3 regions of the Plantactinospora veratri genome follow, and region 3 is predicted to be linked to each of the others. Evidence: riboswitches for the same ligand, from Rfam matches in the RefSeq annotation. Region 3 holds a riboswitch; each other region holds the start of a gene.
What was found. Region 3 has a riboswitch for cyclic di-AMP ahead of V1634_RS33175 (C39 family peptidase). Riboswitches for the same ligand answer to the same signal wherever they lie in the genome.
Positions count from the first base shown of each region.

Region 1: linked by a shared signal. The riboswitch ahead of V1634_RS09645 (coiled-coil domain-containing protein) and the one ahead of V1634_RS33175 (C39 family peptidase) in region 3 are both predicted to bind cyclic di-AMP.
Region 2: linked by a shared signal. The riboswitch ahead of V1634_RS01340 (coiled-coil domain-containing protein) and the one ahead of V1634_RS33175 (C39 family peptidase) in region 3 are both predicted to bind cyclic di-AMP.

Region 1 is NZ_JAZGQL010000006.1:48,675-54,138, reverse strand. Features, by position in the region: gene V1634_RS09655 (ABC transporter permease) at 1-1,735, shown strand, start outside; gene V1634_RS09650 (cation diffusion facilitator family transporter) at 1,819-2,733, shown strand; cyclic di-AMP (ydaO/yuaA leader) riboswitch at 2,981-3,108, shown strand; gene V1634_RS09645 (coiled-coil domain-containing protein) at 3,214-4,218, shown strand; gene V1634_RS09640 (cellulose-binding domain-containing protein) at 4,293-5,464, opposite strand, start outside.
Region 2 is NZ_JAZGQL010000001.1:300,613-306,076, forward strand. Features, by position in the region: gene V1634_RS01330 (HAD-IA family hydrolase) at 1-665, shown strand, start outside; gene V1634_RS01335 (glycoside hydrolase family 65 protein) at 682-3,057, shown strand; gene V1634_RS01340 (coiled-coil domain-containing protein) at 3,120-4,148, opposite strand; cyclic di-AMP (ydaO/yuaA leader) riboswitch at 4,152-4,282, opposite strand; gene V1634_RS01345 (cupin domain-containing protein) at 4,460-4,924, opposite strand; gene V1634_RS01350 (RrF2 family transcriptional regulator) at 5,035-5,464, shown strand, end outside.
Region 3 is NZ_JAZGQL010000036.1:149,556-155,019, reverse strand. Features, by position in the region: gene mdlC (benzoylformate decarboxylase) at 133-1,734, opposite strand; cyclic di-AMP (ydaO/yuaA leader) riboswitch at 1,991-2,132, shown strand; gene V1634_RS33175 (C39 family peptidase) at 2,601-3,428, shown strand; gene V1634_RS33170 (hypothetical protein) at 3,567-4,121, opposite strand; gene V1634_RS33165 (GNAT family N-acetyltransferase) at 4,333-5,103, opposite strand; gene V1634_RS33160 (CDP-glycerol glycerophosphotransferase family protein) at 5,150-5,464, opposite strand, start outside.

The sequences.
Region 1 (5,464 bases), on a different contig from region 3:
CACCGTCTCGGCGTTCGTCATCTACAACACCTTCGCCATGCTCGGCGCGCAGCGGGTCCGGGAGGTGAGCCTGCTGCGCTGCGTCGGCGCCTCCCGGGCACAGGTGCGCGGCGCCGTACTCCTGGAGGCGGGCATCCTCGGCCTGCTCGCCTCGGTCGGCGGGCTGCTGGCGAGCCTGCTCGTCGGGTACGGGCTGATCCGGGGACGGGAGCTGGTCGCCTCCGACATCCCGCTGCACGCCCCGGTGGTGCGCTGGCCGACCGTGCTGGTCGCGCTCGGCTTCGGCACCCTGGTCACGGTGCTGGCCGCGCTGGTGCCGGCGGTGGAGGCGAGCCGGGTGGCGCCGCTGGCCGCGCTCCGGTCCCGGGACGCGGTCGAGGCGGGCGGGGGCCGGCGCCGCCGTACCCGGGTCGCGGTCGCGCTCGGGCTGGCCGGGGTCGGCGGGCTGGCCGTACTCGTCGGGCTGCCGCTCGCCTTTCCCGGGCTGCCGCTGGTGCTCGGCGGCGGCATGGTCGCCTTCCTCGGCGCGGTGGTGGCGGCCCCGCTGCTGGTGCCCCGGGCGGTCCGGCTGGTCGGCTGGCTGCCGGCCCGGCTCTTCGGTCCGGTGGTACGGCTGGCGGTGGCGAACGCCCGGCGCAATCCCCGGCGGGCGGCGGCGACCAGCACCGCGCTGACCATCGGGGTGGCCCTGATGGCGATGTTCAGCGTGCTGCTGGCGACCGCCCAGGAGCAGGCCGGACGCGAGCTGTCCGAGAACTTCCCGGTCGACTTCGTGCTGGACCGGGTCCGCACCGACGGCTCGCCGGCGGCGGTACGCGGCCCGCTGCCGCCGGGACTGGCACAGCGGCTGCGCCCCGATCCGGCGTTCGGCACCGTCGCCGAGGTGCGCCTGGCCAGCTCGCCGCTGGACGGGCGAATCCGGATCTGGGCGGTACCGCCGGAACGGCTGCACGGGCCGATCCGTCCCGAGGTGACCGCCGGCAGCCTGGCCGGGCTGGCACCGGGGACGGTGGCGGTGAGCCGGCAGCTCGCCGCCGACCGGGGCGTCGGGGTCGGCGACCGGATCGCCCTCGGCCTCGGCCCACCCGGGCCGCTGACAGTGGTGGCGGTCTACGACGACTCCCCGGTCGACGGTGCCGCCCTGGTCTCCTGGGCGTCGTTCACCGCCGCGTACGGCCCCGGGGAGCCGGACCGGCTCCTGGTCGACCTCGCCCCGGGGGTGTCGACGGCGACGGGCCGGCAGGCGCTGGACGCGGCCCTGGCCGACCAGCCGGCGGTCCGGGTACGCGGCCTCGCCGACCAGGCCGACGCGCTCGCCCGTACCCTCGACGAGCTGTTGGGGATCTTCGCCGCCCTGCTCGGCATGTCGGTGTTGATCGCCGTGCTGGGCATCGGCAACACGCTCGCGCTCTCGGTCGTCGAACGCCGCCGCGAGTCGGCGACGATCCGGGCGCTGGGCCTGTCCCGCCGGCAGTTGGCCACCATGCTGCTGACCGAGGCGGCCCTGGCCGGCGCGGTCGGGGCACTGTCCGGAACCGCCCTCGGGCTCGGCCTCGGCTGGACGGCCGCGCTGGGGTTGATCAGCGGGTACGGGCACGGGCTGCCGGCCGTACCCGTCGGGCAGCTCGCCCTCTGCGCCGCGCTGGCCGCCTCGGCGGCGGTGCTGGCCAGCCTCCCGCCGGCCCGGCGGGCCGCCCGGGCGCCGATCGCGGCCACCCTCGGCGACGAGGGATAGCCGGTCCGGTCGTTTTCCGGCTGCGACGACGTCACCGGCCGGCAGTATCGACAGCGGGGGCGACCGGGGCGGAAGGAGGGGCGTTGGGGGCCGGGCACGACCACGGGGGGCGGTTGACCTGGGCGGCGGAGCGGCACCGGGGACGGCTCTGGGCGGCCTTCGGGCTGCTCGCCGTCCTGATGGTGGTCGAGACGGTCGGCGCGCTGGTCACCGGCTCGCTGGCGCTGCTCTCCGACGCCGGGCACATGTTCACCGACGTGCTCGGGATCGGGATGGCGCTGGCCGCGATCACGGCGGCCCGGCGGGCGGTCGGTGACCCGCAGCGGACCTTCGGCCTCTACCGCCTCGAGGTGCTGGCGGCGCTGGCCAACGCGGTACTGCTGTTCGGGGTGGCGCTCTACGTGCTGGTCGAGGCGGTACGCCGGTTCGACGACCCGCCCCGGGTGGCGGCCGGCCCGATGCTGGTGGTGGCCACCCTCGGCCTGCTGGCCAACGCCGCCGCCTTCGGCCTGCTCCGGGCCGGGGCGCGGGAGAGCATCAACCTGCGCGGCGCCTATCTGGAGGTGCTCGGGGACCTGCTCAACTCGGTGGGGGTGATCGTCGCCGCCGTGGTGATCATCGTCACCGGCTGGCGCTGGGCCGATCCGATCGTGGCGCTGGCGGTCGGGCTGTTCATCCTGCCCCGCACCTGGCGGCTCGGCCGCAGCGCCGTACGGATCCTGGTGCAGGCCGCGCCCGAGCACCTCGACGTGGCGGCCGTACGCACCCGGCTGGCCGGGGTGCCGGGCGTCTGCGACGTACACGACCTGCACGTCTGGACCCTCACCTCCGGGATGGAGGTGGCCTCGGCGCACCTGAGGCTGGAGCGCGACGCGGAGGTCGGTACCGTACTCGCCGCGGCCCGGTCGGCGCTGCGCGAGGACTTCCACATCTCGCACGCCACGCTCCAGGTCGAGCCGAACACCGCACCGGGGGGCTGCGGCCCCACCGACTGGTGACCGGTAGCGACGTCGCGTCACGCATGGTCAGCCCGAGACCTTCGCCTCCGGCGTCCGCCGGCCGTCGAGACTCACCGATAGTTAGCGGCATCTTAAGTTTCCGGGTAGCGCTGAACATTTTTGTCCGGATACATCCGCCCAACTAGGAAAATCGCGAATCTAACTCCGGCAACGCCACGTATCCCCGGACGGCGACTGCCGGTAAGCTCGGCTCCGGTCTCCGCCGGGCGGCGCCCTCCGGCGCCTGCGGGGACCGTCGCCTAATCGCACGCGCGAGCCGGGGAACCACGTACCAGGGGTGTATCCGCGCCAGCGGTAGGGATCTTCCGTCCCGAACCCGTCAGCTAACCCGGTCGGCGGCTGACGGAAGGACATTGTCATATGCCGTTCCTGGCACCCACCCGACAGGCTCCGGCGTCCGCGCGGAGTGCCACGAGACCGCACCGGAAGGCCGCGACCACCGCGGCCGTCGCCCTGGGCATGGTCCTCGCGGCACTCGGCGGCGCACCCGCGCAAGCGGCACCGGAGTACGCGACCCCCGGGGCGCTGGCCGCGGCACCCGGCGGCGACGACATCGACGGAGGCACGGACAGCCTGCGCGAGCAGCTCCAGGCCGCCAGCAAGGGCTATCTGGCCGCCAAGACCAAGCTGGACAACTCCGTCAAGCGGCAGAAGGAACTGACCCGGCAGCTCGCCACGCTGCGTACCGAGGTGACGACCCGGAGCGAACGGGTCTCCGAGATGGCCGGCATGGCATACCGGACCGGTCGGCTCGGGCAGGTCTCCGCGCTGCTCAACAGCGGATCTCCGACCAGCCTGGTGGACCGGGCCGCCGCACTCGACACGATCTCGGCGAACGAGAGCCGGGAGCTGCGCGGGTTGCGGGAGAGCCTGGACAAGGAGACCCAGGCCAAGGCGGCGCTCGACAAGGAGATCGGCGAGCAGCGCAAGCAGGTCGAGGTGATGGAGACCCGCAAGAAGCAGGCCGAACGGGCGCTCGCGGCGGCGAACAACAGCGGCGGCGCCGGATCGGGAGTCAGCGGCAGCGGGGGCGGGTCGGCACGACCGGCACCCCGTAACGCCGACGGCTCCTTCCCCGACGAGTCGTGCAGTCTCGACGACCCGACCACCAGCGGCTGCATCACCGCGCGCACCCTGCACGCGCTGAAGCAGGCCCAGGCGGCCGGCTTCACCCGGTTCGTCTCCTGCTTCCGCAGCGGCGGCAGCGGCGAGCACCCGAAGGGTCAGGCGTGCGACTTCGCCGCCCAGAAGAACGGGTTCGGCGGAGTGGCGACCGGCGGCGACCGGACGTACGGCAACAACCTGGCGGCGTACTTCGTGCGCAACGCCGATCGACTGGGTGTGCTGTACGTGATCTGGTTCAAGCAGATCTGGCTGCCGAGCAGCGGTTGGAAGACGTACAACGGGGGCAACGGTGACCCGTCCAGCGACCACACCAACCACGTGCACCTGTCGATGAACTGATCCACCGCGCCGCGCACCATCGTGAACCGCCGGCACCGCCCGCCACCCCTGGGCAGTGCCGGCGGTTCTCGCTTTCAGCAGCCGATCCGGGTCGAGCCGAGCGCCACGTCGTCGAACCAGAGCGTGTCCGCGCCCTCGCCGTAGCTCTCCCAGCCCAGCCGCAGGTCGGTCAGGTTGGGCCGCCAGTTCGCCCGGTTGTACCACTGCCCGTCGACGTCGTGCGTCGGCGTACCGTCGGCGGTCAGCCCGGTCACCGCGGTCCCGTTGACCCAGGTGGAGAGCCGACCCTGCGCGCCGTCCACCATGAACTCCAGGCAGGTCCACTGGTTGACCGGCAGCGGCGCGCTGAGCGCGACGCCGTTCGGGCTCTGCTCCGGCAGGGTGGCGTCGTCGGAGGCGCGGTTCCATTGCAGCGCCCGGTTCTGCCCGCCCATCCGCAGGTCACGGTTGCCGTCGGCCGCGTCCCGCATGGCCAGGAAGGTCACGTGCGAGGTCGGCAGCGCGGTGGTGTGCCGGACCCAGAGCCGGGCGTAGCGCACCGCCCCGACGCTACCCAGGTTCCGGGTGGAGCTGACGAAGACGTGGTTGCAGTAGCCGACGGCACCGTTGATGCGTACCGACCGGGTGCCCTGGTGTGCGACCGAGGTGTCGATACTGGCGGTGCCGCTGCCCGAGCAGTCCGGGTAGCTGACGGCCCAGTCGCCGGAGGGCGCGGTGCCGGTCTGGTTCTCGAAACCGTCGCAGAGCACCGCGCCGCCGCAGCCGCCGCTCGGCGGCGGGGTGGTCGGCGGTACGGTCGGCGGCGGCGTCACCGTCGGCGGGACGCTGGTTGGCGGAGTTGTCGGCGGCCTGGTCGTCGGCGGCGCCGTGCTGGGTGGAGTGGTCGGTTCGGCGCCGTTGCACGCTTCGCCGTTCAGGGTGAATCCGGTCGGTGCCGCCGAGCTGGCGGAATAGCTGCCCTGGACGCCGAATTCGGCGGAGCCGCCGGCCGGCAGCGACCCGTTCCAGGCCACGTTCCGGGCGGTGACGGTCGCGCCGGACTGGCTGACCTCGGCGTTCCAACTGCTGGTGATCCGCTGGTCACCACCGTAGGTCCAGGTCACGGTCCACCCGTTGACCGGGGTGTCCCCGGCGGTCACCCGGATGGCGGCGGTGAAGCCTCCGGTCCACTGGTTGGCCGTGTAGTCGACCAGGCAGCCGGCGGCGGCCTGCGCGGTCGGCGTCAATCCGGTGCCGAGTACGGCGA
Region 2 (5,464 bases), on a different contig from region 3:
GGCCGTACGACCCCGGGGACGACTACAACCGGTACGTCGACGGCCGCGCCCGGGCCGACGGGGTGCGTACCTTCCTCGCCTCCCGGAACATCACCCTGCCGGAGGGCGATCCGGACGACCCGCCGACCCTGGACACCGTCAACGGGGTCGGCAACCGCAAGAACGTCCTCCTGCTACAGCGCATCCACACCGACGGTGTGCTGCCGTACCAGGGATCGGTGGACTACCTGCACGCCGCGCGGGCGGCCGGGCTGCGCCGGGCCGTCGTCTCGGCCAGCGCCAACGCCGCCGACGTGGTCGCGGCGGCCGGCCTCGAACCGCTGATCGAGGCCCGGGTGGACGGCGTCGTCGCCCGGCTGCGCGGGCTGCGCGGCAAGCCCCGTCCGGACACCTTCCTGGCCGGCGCCGACCTGCTCGGGGTCCGCCCCGACCAGGCCGTGGTCTTCGAGGACGCGTTGGCCGGGGTGGCGGCGGGCCGGGCCGGAAACTTCGGCTACGTGGTCGGGGTCGACCGGGTGGGCCAGGCCGACGCGTTACGCGCACACGGCGCCGACATCGTGGTGCGCGACCTCTCCGAACTACTCACCGGAGCGGGCGGCGACCCGGCGGCGAGCGGTCGGGACGGTGCCGGAACGGCGCAGGCCGGGCCGGAGGTGGTCCGGTGACTGCGAGGAGGGGCCGATGATCCGGGAACGGGCCTATCCCGTCGAGCCGTGGCACGTCCGGGAGACCCGGCTCGACCTGGACGTACTCGCCCAGTCCGAGTCGGTGTTCGCGCTCTCCAACGGGCACATCGGGCTGCGCGGCAACCTGGACGAGGGCGAGCCGCACGGCCTGCCGGGAACGTACCTGAACTCCTTCTACGAGCTGCGGCCGCTGCCGTACGCGGAGGCGGGTTACGGCTTCCCCGAGTCGGGCCAGACGATCGTCAACGTCACCAACGGCAAGCCGATCCGGCTGCTCGTCGACGACGAGCCCTTCGACGTCCGGTACGGCGAACTGCTCAGCCACGAGCGGGTGCTCGACCTGCGCGGCGGCACCCTGCAACGGTCGGTCGAGTGGCGCTCCCCGGCCGGGCGTACGGTGCGGATCTGCTCGACCCGGCTGGTCTCGTTCACCCAGCGCTCCATCGCCGCGATCGAATACCGGGTGGAGCCGGTCGACGGCCCGATGCGGTTGATCATCCAGTCGGAACTGGTCGCCAACGAGCAGCTTCCGGCGCAGAGCCGCGATCCCCGGGTGGCGGCGGTGCTGGAGTCGCCGTTGCAGTCCGAGGAGCAGCTCGTGCACAGCGACGGCGCGCTGCTGATCCACCGCACCAAGGCGAGCGGGCTGCGGGTGGCCGTCTCGATGAGCCACGAGGTGTACGGGCCGGAACGCAAGCTGGTCGGCACGGAGGCGTACGAGGACTGGGCCCGGACCACCGTCACCTCGGTGATCAAGCCGGGTGAGCAGCTCCGTCTGGTCAAGTTCGTCGCGTACGGCTGGTCGAGCCGCCGGTCCCGCCCGGCGCTGCGCGACCAGGTGGCGGCGGCGCTGGCCGGCGCCAAGTTCTCCGGCTGGGACGGGCTCTGCACCGAGCAGCGCAGCTATCTCGACACCTTCTGGGACGACTCCGACGTGCGGGTGGAGGGCGATCCGGAGGTGCAGCAGGCGGTCCGGTTCGGTCTCTTCCACGTGCTACAGGCCGGCGCCCGGGCCGAGCTGCGGCCGATCGCGGCGAAGGGCCTGACCGGGCCGGGCTACGACGGGCACGCGTTCTGGGACACCGAGACGTTCGTACTCCCGGTGCTGACCTACACCCTGCCGTCGGCGGTCGCCTCCGCGCTGCGCTGGCGGCACTCCACCCTGCACCTGGCCCAGGAGCGGGCCCGGACGCTGGGCCTGCGCGGCGCCGCCTTCCCGTGGCGGACCATCCGGGGTCAGGAGACCTCGGCGTACTGGCCGGCCGGGACGGCCGGGTTCCACATCGCGGCCGACATCGCCGACGCGGTACGCCGGTACGTGCAGGCGACCGACGACGAGCAGTTCGAACGCGAGGTCGGGCTGGAACTGCTGGTCGAGACCGCCCGACTCTGGCGCTCGCTGGGGCACCACGACCGGCACGGCCGGTTCCACCTCGACGGGGTGACCGGGCCGGACGAGTACACGGCGGTGAAGAACGACAACGTCTACACCAACCTGATGGCCCAGCGGAACCTGCTGGCAGCCGCCGACGCCGCCGCCCGGCACGGCGAGGAGGCGTGGAAGCTGGGCGTCGACGACGAGGAGACCGCCGCCTGGCGGGACGCCGCGCACGACATGCACATACCGTACGACCCGGAGCTGGGCGTGCACCCGCAGGTGGAGGGCTTCACCCGCTTCCAGGAGTGGGACTTCGGGGGCACCCCGCCGGAGCAGTACCCGCTGCTGCTCAACTACCCCTACTTCGACCTGTACCGCAAACAGGTGATCAAGCAGGCCGACCTGGTGCTGGCGATGCACTGGCGCGGCGACGCGTTCAGCGACGAGGAGAAGGCGGCGAACTTCGCCTACTACGAGCGGCGTACGGTCCGCGACTCGTCCCTGTCGGCCTGCACCCAGGCGGTGCTGGCGGCCGAGACCGGGCACCTCGAACTCGCGCACGACTATCTGGGCGAGGCGGCCCTGATGGACCTGCACGACCTCAACCAGAACACCCGGGACGGCGTGCACGTCGCCTCCCTGGCCGGGGCGTGGATCGCCCTGGTGGCCGGGTTCGGCGGGATGCGCGACCACACCGCGACGCTCTCCTTCGCACCCCGGTTGCCGAGCCGGATCGACCGGCTGGAGTTCTCGCTCCGCTACCGGGGCGTGCACCTGCGGGTCGACGTACGGCCGCACGAGGCGACGTACGAGCTGCGCGACGGCGAGCCGGACGACGCCCTCGAGCTGCTGCACCACGGGGAGAAGGTCCGGATCACCTGCCTGGAGTCGGTGACCCGGCCGATCCCGCCGGCCCGCCCGACCGGTCCGCAGCCCGCCCAGCCGGCCGGCCGCGCCCCGGTCCGCCGCACCCCGGAGAGCGAACCCAGCTGACCGTCCCACCTCGACGGTCCACTCCGACAGGCCAGGGGTGGACCGGGGCGTGGCGGCTCGGCTCAGACCAGCGACAGGTGTACGTGGTTGGTGTGGTCGCTGGACGGGTCGCCGTGTGCGCCGCCGTACGACTTCCAGCCGATCGTCGGCAACCAGATCTGCCGGTACCAGATCACGTACAGCACCCCGAGCCGGTCGGCGTTGCGGACGAAGAACGCGGCGAGGTTGTTGCCGTACGTCCGGTCGGCGCCGGTGGCGGCACCCCGGAAGCCGCCCGCCTCGGCGGAGAAGTCGCAGGCCCGCCCCTTCGGGTGCTCGTACGGCCCACCGGAGCGGTAGCAGCCGGTGAAGCGGCCGAACCCGGCCCGGCGTGCCTCGGTGTAGGCGTGCAGGGTGCGTGGCGTGACGCAGCCCGTGGTGGTCGGGTCGGGCTGGCTGCACGACTGTGGTGGCCAGGAGCCGTCGGCGGCGCGCGGCGCGGGTCGGGCCACCGGTGAGCTGGCGCTGACGAAGCCTCCGGTGGAGGCGCCGCCGACCTGGGCCAGCGCCCGCTCGGCGGCCTGCTTCTGCCGCAGCATGATGGCGAGTTGGCGGCGTTCCTCGACCACCTCGGCGTCGAGGGCCTGCTTCGCTCGGGCGGCCCGCTCCCGGGCCTGGCTGAGTGCGCGCAGTACGTCGTTGTCCCGCAGGGCCACCGCCTCCAGGCCACGGGCGCGCTCCAGGAGTTCGTCGGCCGAGCCGCTGTGCAGCAGTACCAGCACCGGGCCGATCCGACCGGTCTGGTACGCCGTCCGGGCCACCTGTTCCACCCGGGGCCGCAACTGCGCGATCCGTTCCTCGACCCGGCGTAGCTCGGCGACGATCCTCGCCTGCCGGGCTTTCGCGTTGGCCAGCGCGTTCCTGGCCTGTAGGTAGCCTCGGCCGGTCGATTCGAGCACGTCCCGCAGGAGCGGGGTGTCGCCTTCGTCGCCGAGGACGGCGGGGCTGTTCGCCTCCGCGACGCCGGGCCGGAAAGCTGCCCCGGCGAGCGCGCCGAACGTGGCGAGCAGGGCCAGGGCCAGCGGAAACCGCCGACGTGTGGATCCCGTCATGCATGTCCCTCCGTCGCCCGCCTACCGAGTTAGCTGACGGGTTCGGGACGGAACAAGTCCCTACCGCGGTTGCGGACTCACCCCACCTACCTGGGTCCCCGGTTCACCCGAAGGTGATTCGGCGGCGGTCACGCCGGCGCGGAGGGGTGCGCCACCGGGCGAAACCGGGGTCAGCTTACCTGATCAACTAGGTCGAACAGGTGGATTTCGGAGCGACCCGGCGTGGAAGTTGTGCCGATCGTCGACTCCGGGCCGGGCGGCTACCTGCGGCCGCCCGGCCCGGTCCCGGCTGAGGTCAGCTCATGTCGTGGTCAGCCGCGCGCCGCCCACACCGGACTGTCCACGTAGTGGTTGTCGTAGCGGTCCTGGGTCTCGCCGACCTCCTGCCAGGTGGCTTCGCCCCGGTGCACCCGGTCGAGGAGCCGGTAGTAGTCGAACCGCGGCCTGCCGGGGGTGATCACGACGAGGAAGTCGGCGTCCTGACCGGCGGCGGGGGCGAAGGCGTGCGGGGTGTTCGGCGCAACGAAGAGCGTGTCTCCCTTGTGCAGGGTGTGCAGCGCGTCGCCGACGAGCATTTCGAGGGCGCCGTCGATAACGAAGAACAGCTCGCCGGAGCGGGTGTGCAGGTGCGGCGGGGCGCCGTCGGTGCCGCTCTTGAGCAGGGTGCGGTTGCTGGTCAGGGTGCCGCCAGTGTGCTCGGGGTCGAGTAGCAGGGTGATCACGCTGGTCGGGTCGCTCTCCAGAACCTCGGCTTCGGCTGCGCGTACCAGGGTCATTGTCGGCTCCTTCGTCGTCCGCTGATTCCTGGACATTACGAGTCCAGGATCAGGTCGCGCTAGCGATCATGACCGGCGTCACAAGTTCTGGACATGTAGAGTCCAGGACTATGCGGATGAGCCAGGGCGTCGAATGGGCCCTCCACACGTGCCTCAACCTGAGCTGGCTGGACGACCCGGTGCCGACCGGTACGCTCGCGGCGTTCTACGAGCTGCCGCCGGCCTACCTGAACAAGCAGCTCCAGGCCCTGGTCCGGGCCGGGATCCTGGTCTCGACCTCGGGGCCGCGCGGGGGCTTCCGGCTGGCCCGGGCCCCGGAGGCGGTCTCCCTGCTGGACATCGTCGCCGCGATCGAGGGCCCGGAGGAGCTGTTCCGGTGCGACGAGATCCTCCGCAAGGGGCCGGGGGAGCATGCCGGCGTCGACTATCGACAGTCCTGCGCGTTCGCCCAGGCAATGCGTGGCGCCGAGCTGGCCTGGCGACGGGAGCTGGCCGGCAAGAGCGTGGCGGACGTCCGGGCCGACGTCGAGCACGGGCACC
Region 3 (5,464 bases):
CCGTATATGCCGGCCAGAAGGCTGGCCGCGCCGGGTCAGGCAGGCCTACCTCGACCCGGCCAGGAGTCGGCCGGACCTCAAAGGATCATGTGACGAGTTGGCGGGAGATCGAATGGCCGTGCAGGCGGCGGATCAGAGCAGCGGTGCGACATCCCGGGTGATCGGTACAGCCAGCACGGTCGGGCCCTCCGTGTCGAGCGCCGCCCGGAACGCCGCCCGGAACTCGTCGACAGACTCCACCTGGTGCGCGACACAGCCGTAGCCGCGGGCGATGCTCGGGATGTCCAGGCCGGGCAACTCCAGTCCCGGCACCCCCGGTGTGTCCTCCAGCTCGGCGAAGGCCTTCAGCACCCCGTACGCCTGGTTTACCGGCACCACGAAGACGACCGGCAGCCGGTGCTGGGCGGCGGTCCAGAGCGCCTGCGGCGAGTACTGGAACGAGCCGTCCCCGATCACCGCCACCACCGGCCGTTGCTGCCCGGTGTCCCGCTGGGCGAGCGCGATGCCGACCGCCGCCGGCAGCGCGAAGCCCAGCCCGCCGCTGGCCATCTTGAAGTACGAGCCCGGCCGGGTGATGGTCAGTTGCCGGTGCAGCACGCTGAGGTTGGAGGGAGATTCGGGGACCACGATCCCGTCCGCCGGCCACTCGGCGGCGAGCGCGCCGAAGAGTGCCTCCGGGTCGAGCGGGGCGCCGGCGGTCGCGGCCGGCGCGGCGGAGCGGGGCGGCGGCATGGGCCGTTCGCTGCCGGGCAGCCGCTCGGCCAGCCCGGCACAGGCCAGCGTCACGTCGCCGACCAGGCTGTCGCCGACCGGCGCCCGGGCCGCCTCGGCCGGGTCGTCGGTGATGTGCAGCAGCCGGGTGCCCTCCGGCAGGTAGCCGTGCCGGCCGGGGACGTACGGGTAGTAACGGAACACCGGGGCACCGATCACCAGGACGGTGTCGTGGCCGACAAGCTTCTCGGCCAGTGGCCCGATCGCCGGCGGCAGCAGTCCCTGGAACTGCGGATGGTCCTGCGGGAAGCCGACCCGGTCCGCGAACGGCGGCTGCCAGACGGGTGCCCGGGTCCGCTCGGCGAGGGCGACCGCCTCGGCCCAGCCGCCGCTGCGGTCGACGCCTGAGCCGATCACCAGCATGGGGTGTCGGCTGTCCGCCAGGATCTCGGCGAACCGGTCCAGTTCCGCCGGATCGGGGGCGACCCGGGTGCTGACCCGGCGTACCGGCGAGGTGCCGGTGGCCGGCTCGTCCCAGTCGTCCAGTGGCAGGGAGAGGTAGACCGGCCCGGCCGGCGGCTGTACGGCGGTGGCGAGCGCCCGCATGAACGCCTCGGGAATGTCCTGCGCACGCAGTGGTTCGTGGCTCCATTTGACGTACGGCTCGGGCAGTTGGGTGGGGCGCACATTGGTCAGCATCGGCTCGGACAAATTCATCGTCCGGGTCTGCTGGCCGGCGGTCACGATCATGGGCGTCTTGTTGTGCCAGGCGGTGACGAGACTGCCCATTCCGTTTCCGGTGCCGGGCGCGGTGTGCAGGTTGACGTGCACCGGCCGGCCGCTGGCCTGGGCGTAGCCGTCCGCCATCGCGACCGCCGAGGCCTCCTGGAGGGCCAGAACGTAGCTGAAGTCGGCCGGAAAGTTCTTCAGGAATGGCTCCTCGGTGGAGCCGGGGTTGCCGAACAGGGTGGTCAGGCCGAGGGAACGGAGCAGGTCGTAGGTAGCTTCGTGCACCGTTGTCATCGGAAGGAGCCTCCTGGAGTCCTCGTCCCATGTTCGAGCCACCGGACCAAGCCGGTCATTTCCGTCATACCGTACGCGTACATGATCATGCTGGTTTATCCGCTGGCCGCCTGCCGGCCCGGGTGCCCGGGCGGCGCTGTCCCAATCGCGCTCCGAGTCACTGTTTTCGCTGTTCAGTGGGGTTGGCAACGGCAGAAGTCGGCCAGTAATGTCGGCGAGTCTGGTCCGGCCCCTTGGTCGCCGTACGGGTGACACCGGAGCAGACCCGCCGAGTCGTTCCGTAACGAGCCGGGGACCCATAGTTATCTGGGGTGAATCCGCGAGCCACTGGCCCGTGGTAGGGCGGCCTTCCCGCCCGAATCCGTCAGCTAACCCGGTAGGCGGTGTCGGAAGGAGTAGCTGTTCGTGCGGCACCACCCGGGCCCCGGCCCATCCCCCCAGTTCCCTCGCTGCGTCGCGCCCCCACTCCCGGCCGTCGCGACCGTCCCGGACCACCCGGTCCCCGGCCGCCACCCCGACCTGGCCCGATAGCGGTCTGTGACGCGGAAGTCGTCGACGCGCGGGCACCCCGCCGGCCCACTGGCCGGCAGTTCCCGGTGAGGCCGCCGGTCGGCCGCGACGGATCGTGGTGGCGCTGATTCCACCGGTACGCCGATAGCAGCGCCGCACCGGTCGGCGCACCGTCGGTCCGTCCCGCCGAATGCCTGTCGGCGGACCTTTTCCCGTGCGATTCCGTGCGATTTCGCGTCACATTCCCCGCAGCGAAAGAAACGCCGCGTCATTTCCTGCCCCCCGGTAGCGGTGGCGCGCATTTCCTCTGGAGGACAACGTTGAAGCACGCAATTAACGGGCGGTTCAGGACCGTCATGTCGGGCCGGCGTAACCGGCTCGCGCTCGCCTCGGCCGCGGTGCTCGCCGCCGCCGCCTCCACCGGGGTCGTCCTGACCTCGAACGACTCGGCCGAGGCGCCGCAGCCGCCGACCGTCGCCGTCGCCGAACTCGGCGCCCCGGCGGCGGGTCAGGCCGGAGCGGCGGTCACCACCGCGCCGGAGACGACCGCACCGACGACGACCGCCCCGGCGACCCCGTCGCAGCCGGCCAGCACCGCGCCGGGCACCAAGGCGCCGAGCGCGGCGGCGAAGGCGGCCGCGGCCAGCACCCCGAGCAAGCCCCCGGCGCCCCCGGAGTCGAAGCTGCTGGACTACCAGTTCCAGGCCCAGATCAACGGCTGGTACTGCGGCCCGGCCGCCACCCGGATCGCGCTGACCGCCCGGGACAAGAAGCCCAGCCAGGACGCCGTCGCCGCCGACCTCGGCACCACGACGAGCGGCACGAACTCGGCCCTGGACACCACCCGGGTACTGAACAAGATCATCGGTACCGATTTCTACCGCACCACCGCCATCCCCGGTGGCGCGGCCACCCCGGCCCAGATGGACCGGCTCCAGGCGGACGTCGTGCACGCCGTCACCAGCGGGTACGCCGTGGTCGTCAACATCGCCGGCTCGGCCACCGACCTTGCCGGCGGCTGGCACAGCTACCCCGGCGGGCACTACCTGACCGTCGTCGGCTACCGCGACGACGGCCGTACGGTGAAGATCGCCGACCCGGCCATCCCGGGCGAGGACAGCAGCTACTGGATGACCACCATCGACCTGGCGAACTGGGCGGCCACCCGGGGCTACTCGTCCTGACCCGTCCCGGCGATAGCAGCACCGACGACGACGCCGGCCCGACCCCACCCACCCGGACGACCCGTGCCGACCGGGGGTGTGGGACGGGCCGGCGTCGTCGTCGCGAGCGGTTCCGCGCCGGCCTTGGTCAGGTGCGGGTCACTGGCCCTGCCACACCGCCTGGGCGCCGGTGTCACCGGTGCGGAACACGTAGTAGAGGGTGATCCCGGCCGCCGCCAGGCAGAGCACCCCGAGCACCAGGGTCAGCACCGGCGACCCCTTGGCGGTCACAGCGGCGGTGCCGTCCTCGCCGTCCGCGCCACCGTCGGCCCCGGCGGCCCCCGCGGTCACCGGTGGGGCGGCGACCCGGGGCTTGACCAGGAAGACCAGCGCCAGGGCCAGCACCCCGAGCACGAGCGTCGCGTACAGGGTGTTGGTGCCGAGATCCTGGTGCTCCGCCAGCCTCGGGACGTACTCCGGGCTGACCCGGTTCCGGGACTCCAACCGGGCGAGGAAACGGTCACCGGAGAGCTTGGCCATCAGCGCGGCGAGTGGGGTGGCGACCGCGAGCAGCCCCAGCACCCAGCGCAGGTGTGGGCGGACGAACGGAAGGAACGCGTACCCGACCGCGGTCAACGCGAGCAGTGGCACGAAGACCACCGCGGCATGGACCAGGAACGGGTGGGCGGGAATGCCCATGAACTCCTCGAGCACCGGCGCCTCCTCGGCGACAGATGGGATTGGCGGAGGAAAGGGTGGGACGGCAGGCGTACGAGCCGGGCGGGGCCGACCGGCTCCGGCGGCCCGTACGGCGGGAAGACCGTTGACATGGTGCCCGGGGCGTACCGCGTTGACAAGGCCCAGACCGCTGAGGTGCAAGGAAGGGCCCCCGCATATCGCATTCTGTTGTAGCGGGGGCCCTTCCTTACACCGGTGCGGGTTCGCCGGCGACGTACTCGGTGTACTCGGCGACCGGGGTGAAGCCGAGCCGGTCGTAGAGCTTGTACGCCGCCGTGTTCTCCGCGACCACGTTCAGCGCCACCGTGTCGACGGTTTCCAGCAGCCGCCGGCAGAGCGTCGCCACCACCGTGCTGGCCAGCCCCTGCCCCCGGTACGCCGGAGCCGTCGTCACGTTGCCCAGCGCGGCCACCCGGTACCGCGGCGACCAGACGTGCACCCCGGCGACGGAGACCAGTTCGCCGTGCCGGCGCATCCCCACGTAGTGACCGGTCTCGACCATCCGGGGGGCGAACCAGTTGCCCGGATAGGCCGTCCGGTAGAAGGCCGTCAGTTCCGGTACGTCGGCCTCGGTCAGCACCTCGCCACCGGGCACCACCCGGGCCAGCCGGTCCGGGTCGGTGAGCGCCATCTTCAGGTGCGCACCGCGCGACCTGAGCGGGTACTCCCGGGCCAGCACCGCCTCGCCGCCGGGGGAGAGGTGCGCCTCGAAGTGCCGGGGCAGCAGCGGGAGCAGACCGGTGAGCAGTTCGGTCAGCACCGCCGGTGAACGGTGCAGCGCCAGCAGCACCGGGGTGGGCCCACCCTGGTAGAGCAGCGCCACCGCGTCGTCGCGCCGGTACCAGGTGGTGTACGGCCAGTAGAAGTCGTCGAGGTCGCCGAGTTCGTACGCGTGCAGGTGCGGGTCGCGGCGCAGCAGGCCGGCCAGTTCGTTCCGGTCGTGGCTGGTCCTGATCATCGTCACCGACGCATCATGGCACAGCCCTCACGTCGGGAGCGCGGGCTCAGGGGACCGGCGCGGGGCGGGGCGAGGGTACCGACTGGGCGGCCCCGGCGCCGTCCAACTGCCGACGGGCCTCGTCGAGGAAGCCGTCGGCGTAGCGCTGCTCCGGGAAGTCCCCGAGATAGCGGGTACGGGTCCGCCACCGTGCCTCGGCGAGCGGATCGGTCTCCAGTAGCCGGTCCAGTACGTCGTCTACATTGGACATCTGCGGGTCGAGTACGTAACCCGAGCCGGCCAGCGGGAAGCCCTCGACGAACCGCTCGCCCTCGCCGACCCGGTCGGTGACCGCGTACGGCTTACCGGAGTAGAGGTAGTC